3 regions of the Xenorhabdus cabanillasii genome follow, and region 3 is predicted to be linked to each of the others. Evidence: predicted binding sites of a transcription regulator. Region 3 holds the regulator's gene; each other region holds the start of a gene.
What was found. Region 3 encodes PurR, which represses purine synthesis genes. Its sites were predicted from a motif close to CANGCAAACGTTTGCNTG; they were not measured.

Region 1: a site for PurR is predicted at 868-885, ahead of serA (phosphoglycerate dehydrogenase). Genes of this name have one in related genera too.
Region 2: a site for PurR is predicted at 1,329-1,346, ahead of purM (phosphoribosylformylglycinamidine cyclo-ligase). Genes of this name have one in related genera too.

Annotation. Positions count from the first base shown of each region.
Region 1 is NZ_QTUB01000001.1:2,232,104-2,234,389, forward strand. Features, by position in the region: gene rpiA (ribose-5-phosphate isomerase RpiA) at 28-687, shown strand; gene serA (phosphoglycerate dehydrogenase) at 960-2,201, shown strand.
Region 2 is NZ_QTUB01000001.1:2,821,502-2,823,787, forward strand. Features, by position in the region: gene purN (phosphoribosylglycinamide formyltransferase) at 1-181, opposite strand, end outside; gene purM (phosphoribosylformylglycinamidine cyclo-ligase) at 225-1,265, opposite strand; gene upp (uracil phosphoribosyltransferase) at 1,496-2,122, shown strand.
Region 3 is NZ_QTUB01000001.1:3,025,625-3,027,910, forward strand. Features, by position in the region: gene punR (DNA-binding transcriptional activator PunR) at 1-856, shown strand, start outside; gene purR (HTH-type transcriptional repressor PurR) at 860-1,885, opposite strand.

The DNA.
Region 1 (2,286 bases), 790 kb from region 3:
TGTAATTGATTATAGGCAGTAATTGATATGACACAGGACGAACTGAAAAAAGCGGTAGGTTGGGCAGCACTGGAATATGTCAGACCAGGAACAATTGTCGGGGTTGGTACAGGTTCAACGGCATCTCATTTTATTGATGCGTTGGGGACGATGAAAGACAAAATTGAAGGTGCAGTATCCAGCTCGGAAGCATCGACAGAGAAATTGAAAAGTCTTGGCATTCCTGTGCTTGATTGTAATGAAGTTGATTCTTTGGATATTTATGTTGATGGTGCTGATGAAATCAATGGCAACATGCAAATGATTAAAGGTGGCGGAGCTGCACTGACCAGAGAGAAAATCATTTCTGCTGTGGCAAAGAAATTCATTTGTATCATTGATGAATCCAAGCAGGTTGATATATTGGGTAAATTCCCGTTACCGGTTGAAGTTATTCCGATGGCACGTGCTTATGTTGCCCGTGAGTTGGTGAAATTAGGAGGAACTCCGGTTTACCGTCAGAACGTTGTTACTGATAATGGTAATGTCATTTTGGATGTTCATAATCTTGCCATTCTTAACCCAATCGAATTAGAAAACAAAATTAATGCTATTGCTGGTGTGGTAACTGTTGGCTTATTTGCTAATCGTGGTGCGAATGTCGTACTGGTTGGTACAGCTAATGGTGTAAAAACGATTGCAGAGTAATTATTAATTAGGGGCAGAATATGCTGCCCTTAAAAAATTTTCAGATTTATATTCAAAAAATAAAATTCAGATATATATATTGTATATTTGTCTAATTATTGCTCAAAGCTCTGTATTTATCTCGTAACTAAAAGTTTTACTTTGCGTAACAACTTTTTTATTGTTTCTTATGCTGTTTTACAGGCAAACGATTGTATTGCTGTTGGCGTTTTTTTTGTTATGTTAGTAGAACCTATCGGCATTACGAAAATTAGTACAAATAAGGCGGATAAATGGTTAAGGTATCTTTAGAAAAAGATAAAATTAAGTTTTTGCTGCTGGAAGGTGTTCATCAGAGCACAGTAGACAATTTGCGGGCAGCAGGGTACAGCAATATTGAGTATCATAAGGGCGCATTAGAACCGGAAGAGCTGAAAGAAGCAATTCGCGATGCCAGATTTGTGGGGATCCGTTCCCGTACTCAGTTAACCGAAGAAATTTTTGCTGCTGCTGAAAAATTAGTTGCAGTTGGGTGTTTCTGCATTGGCACTAATCAGGTTGATCTGAACGCCGCAGCAAAACGTGGTATTCCCGTATTTAACGCTCCGTTTTCCAATACACGCTCAGTGGCTGAAATGGTATTGGGAGAATTGCTGCTGTTATTGCGTCGAGTTCCAGAAGTCAATGCCAAAGCTCACAAAGGGGAATGGAACAAACAGGCTGCGGGTTGTTATGAAGCACGTGGCAAAAAATTAGGCATTATCGGTTACGGTCATATCGGTTCACAACTTAGTGTCCTGGCTGAAAGCATCGGTATGAATGTCTACTTCTTTGATATTGAACATAAATTACCGCTAGGAAACGCCCAGCAAGTTCATCACTTATCTGAATTGTTAAATATGAGTGATGTTGTGAGTCTGCATGTTCCTGAAACATCTTCAACCAAAAATATGATCGGTGCGGCAGAATTAGAGCTGATGAAACCGGGTTCAATTTTGATCAATGCTTCACGCGGTACTGTTATCGATATTCCTGCATTAGTCAATGCGTTAGAAATTGGGCATATTGCCGGTGCTGCAATTGATGTATTCCCCGTGGAGCCAGCAACCAACAACGAGCCTTTCGTCTCGCCATTAATTAAATTTGACAATGTACTGCTGACGCCACATATCGGCGGATCTACACAAGAAGCGCAACAGAATATCGGTTATGAAGTCGCCGGAAAATTGGTCAAATATTCTGACAACGGTTCTACACTGTCGGCGGTTAATTTCCCGGAAGTTTCACTGCCGGTACATGCTAAGGATACTAATCGATTACTGCACATCCACGAAAACCGTCCGGGTATCTTAACCAGCATCAACCAGGTTTTCACCGATCAGGAAATCAATATTGAAGCACAATACCTGCGTACTGAAGGTGATATTGGTTATGTGGTTATCGATATCATGACGCAAAATCCGGCTCAGGCTGAATTAGTTTTGCAACAACTAAGAGCTTTACCAGGTACAATCCGCTCCCGTCTGCTTTACTAAGGCGAGCTGTACTTAGTTGAATGAACAAGTAAGTTAGGTGAAAAACACGTAACCAAATAAATAAGGGCTATTGAAGAAACAATAG
Region 2 (2,286 bases), 200 kb from region 3:
CTTTCGGATTGAGAAAATGCGTGGGAATACCCGCGCATTCTGCCCGTTGCAGGCCATAAGCATTGGCATTGTTGCTGAATACTGCACAGACCTGCCCATTAATCCGGTTTTGTCGGCTGGCATCAATAATGGATTGTAGATTACTGCCATTACCAGAAATTAATACCACAATTTTTTTCATAGGATGACTTTCTATTGACAGGCTTTTATTAACTGGCTTTCTGTTAACTAATAACGACTTGCTGTTCGTTGTGACCAAGTTCAGCAATGCTGCCGATTTGCCACGCATTTTCACCCGCTGTGTTTAGCCACTCAATTGCCTGTTTTGCCTGAGATTGTGGTAGGGCAATTATCATACCGACTCCACAGTTGAATGTGCGGTACATTTCGTGATCGCTGACATTACCTGCCTGCTGCAACCATTTGAAAATCGCAGGCCATTGCCAGCTAGTCCCCTCGATTCTTGCCTGCATATTTTCTGGCAGAACACGGGGAATATTTTCCCAGAAGCCGCCACCCGTCAGATGAGAAATCGCGTGGATCTCAACATTCTCAATTAATTCAAGTAATGGTTTGACATAAATACGGGTCGGCGCAATTAAATGATCAGCTAATGGCTTATCATCCAGTTTGGTTGTCTCAGGATTGGTCTGACTGACTTCAAGGATTTTGCGAATTAATGAATAGCCATTAGAGTGTGGTCCGCTGGATGCTAATGCAATCAGTGCATCGCCGACCTGAACCTGACTACCATCAATGATTTCTGATTTTTCAACCACGCCGACACAGAAACCCGCAACGTCGTAATCTTCTCCATGATACATGCCGGGCATTTCGGCTGTTTCTCCACCGACCAGTGCACAACCGGCTTGTTTACAGCCTTCTGCAATGCCGGTAATGACACTGGATGCTGTATCAACATCTAATTTACCTGTCGCATAATAATCAAGGAAGAACAGCGGCTCTGCACCTTGAACCACCAGATCGTTAACACACATGGCGACCAAATCAATTCCGATAGTATCATGACGTTTCAGATCCATTGCCAGACGCAGTTTAGTACCAACGCCATCTGTGCCGGAAACTAAAATAGGTTCGCGATATTTTTGTGGCAGGGCACATAATGCGCCGAATCCTCCCAATCCCCCCATCACTTCAGGGCGTCGGGTCTGTTTCACTACGCCTTTGATACGATTGACTAAGGCATTACCAGCGTCAATATCGACACCGGCATCTTTATAGCTAAGAGAGATTTTGTTGGTCACTGTGTCGCTCCCAGGCGATTGCATTTGAATGAATAAAACAGAACGGAAATAATTCTAACAGTCTGGGCAAACGTTTGCGATAGCTTTCTGTAGGTTATTACGGATAAAAAAATTGAAGAAAAATACTTGTGGTTGCTAAAAATCAATAGATGGATAGTGGCGCGATATCAAAAAGGAGGTATAATCCCGCGATTTTTTTATCTGCCGGCTATATACAGTAGGAGAAACCCATGAAGATCGTTGAGGTTAAACATCCACTCGTTAAACATAAACTGGGCCTGATGCGCGACCATGACATAAGCACTAAGCGTTTTCGTGAACTGGCCTCAGAAGTGGGAAATCTTCTGACATATGAAGCAACTGCTGATTTAGAAACTGAGAAAGTGACCATTGATGGATGGTGTGGTCCGGTAGAAATAGATCAGATCAAAGGAAAAAAAATCACAGTAGTGCCTATTTTGCGTGCAGGTTTGGGAATGATGGATGGAGTTTTGGAAAATATTCCGAGTGCCCGTATCAGTGTTGTCGGTGTTTATCGTGATGAGAAAACATTTGAGCCTGTGCCTTATTTCCAAAAACTGGTTTCTGACATTAATGAGCGTATGGCGCTGGTTGTTGATCCGATGTTGGCAACAGGTGGTTCTATGATTGCTACGATTGATCTACTGAAAAAAGCAGGTTGCCCTGTCATTAAGGTATTAGTTTTGGTTGCCGCACCAGAAGGTGTTGCAGCACTGGAGAAAGCTCATCCTGATGTTGAGTTATATACCGCGTCTATCGATGAACGTCTTAATGAACATGGGTATATTGTTCCTGGCCTGGGGGATGCAGGCGATAAGATATTTGGTACAAAATAATATCTCTTGACGATAATAAAAAAATGAGTGAGGGCCTAAAATAATTTATATTGGCTTTGCTTTATGAGAAAGAGTTTTTGAACGAACTCTTTCTCATATTTTTTATATAGTGATAAGTTGTGTAATGTTTTTCGTAGTATCAATACATATATCAGTTGTACTCC
Region 3 (2,286 bases):
TTTCAGTGCAGCTGCATCAGAGCTTCATCGCGTACCTTCTGCCATCAGTTATACAATAAAACAACTTGAAGAATGGTTGGCAGTGCCCCTATTTAAACGTCGTCATCGCGATGTGGAATTAACCGAGGCAGGGGCTATCTTTGTAAAGGAAGCACGTTCTGTTATCAAAAAAATGTATCATACTCGTCATCAATGTCAGCAAGTGGCTAATGGTTGGCGTGGGCAGCTCAGTATTGCTGTTGATCAAGTGGTGAAACCAGAACGGACACGCCAGCTTATTCTGGATTTTTACCGCCATTTTCCGGATATCGAGTTATTTATTTATCCTGAAGTTTTTAATGGGGTATGGGATGCGCTGGTGGACGGGCGCGTTGATGTTGCTATTGGTGCCACTAGCGCCTCTCCGGTCGGGGAACGATATAGTTTCAGGAACATGGGGTTCATGCCGTGGCTGTGTGTTGCCAGTCCAGAGCATGAATTGACCTCTATAACAGAAAGATTAAATGATGACCAATTGAGGGCTTACCCTAGCTTGTGCATTGAAGATACTTCACGTAATTTGCCCAAGCGTAATACATGGGCTTTGGATAATCAACGGCGGTTAGTTGTCCCTGACTGGAGTGCGGGGTTGGCTTGCCTGATGGATGGGCTGTGTGTGGGAATGGTGCCCAAACATAGTGCTTTGCCGCTTATTCGTCAAGGAAAACTCAGCTTGCTTGAACTTGAGCAACCATTACCTGATAGCCCATGTTGCCTGACATGGTCGCAAAAAAGCCATTCACCTGCATTAAACTGGTTGCTTGATTATCTTGGAGATAGTGCAACACTCAATGCTGAATGGCTACAAGAGGATTAATCATTAACGGCGATAATCAATGAAAGGGCCATCTACAACAGAGCGACGCTCAACAAGACGCGGATGGACTTCGATAGTTTGTGCATCTTCACGTTTATTGATAATCCTATCAAGTAACGTGGAGAAAGCCATCTGTCCCAGACGCTCTTTAGGCTGATGAATCGTTGTCAGTGCTGGTGTGAAATAACGGGCATTGCGAATATTGTCATAACCAATGACAGAAATATCTTGTGGAACGCGTAACCCCATCTCGTCAGCAGCACAGATCGCCCCCATTGCCATCACATCTCCCCCACAAAACACGGCCGTAGGGCGATGTTTTTGGCTTAAGATTTTATACATCGCCTGATATCCGGATTCAGGCTCAAAATCCCCCTGAACAATCCATTCTTCCCGAATAGTGATATTTGCTTCTTTCAACGCTTTAAGGAAACCTTGATGACGCCCGCCTCCGGTATTTCTGGCCAATGGTCCGGGAATAGCAGCAATATCACGGTGACCACGTTCTATCAGATATCGACCGGCCAAATAACCACCATGGAAGGCATTGTCGATAATTGCATCAGTGAAATCCCCTCTGGACTCACCCCAATCCATGACCACCATGGGAATGTTGCGATAGTCTTCCAGCATTCCCAACAGTTGTTGGGGATATTCAGAACACATAACCAGTAAACCATCGACGCGTTTTTGCGCCAGCATAGCGAGATAAGCTTTTTGTTTGTCGAGATTGTTATGGGAATTACATAAAATCAATGTATAACCTTTGCTATAACAACTATTTTCGACAGACTCGATGATTTCAGCAAAATAAGGTGCTTCACTTGACGTTGCCAGTAGTCCGATAGATTTGGTGTGATTAACCTTTAAGCTACGGGCAACAGCACTGGGGGAATAATTCAGTTCCTTAATGGCAGCCCATACTGTGGCCTTTGTATCTTCGGCGACGAAACGGGTTTTATTGATAACATGGGATACGGTTGTGGTTGAAACACCAGCGTGTTTAGCCACATCTTTAATCGTTGCCATGATAAAAAGGACTCCTGACCTTAGGTCTAAATTTGTATACCCTTCATCTGGATATAGATCTTTGTTAATCATTTGCCAGTATTATATTTTATATATAGGAAGATAACTGACAATAATTTAGCGATAAACCTTGGATTTTGTCTGATCTAGCTCAAAAGTGAAAGTAGTAATCGATGCTATAAAGTATATGCATTAAATACCACAGTGTGGTTTTTAACCTCTGAGGTAAATAGCCAATCAAAATTTATGGTGTTGCTGAGTCTTAATTTTCATGGTGAGGATGGCTTATGGATACAGATCTGAAATTGGGATTATTGACTGCCTGTAGCGCATTAATCATGATTGTTTTTCTGGGGGTGCTTTGCTTGATCTAGTCAAGGTCGAGAAATAATATCAAGGTG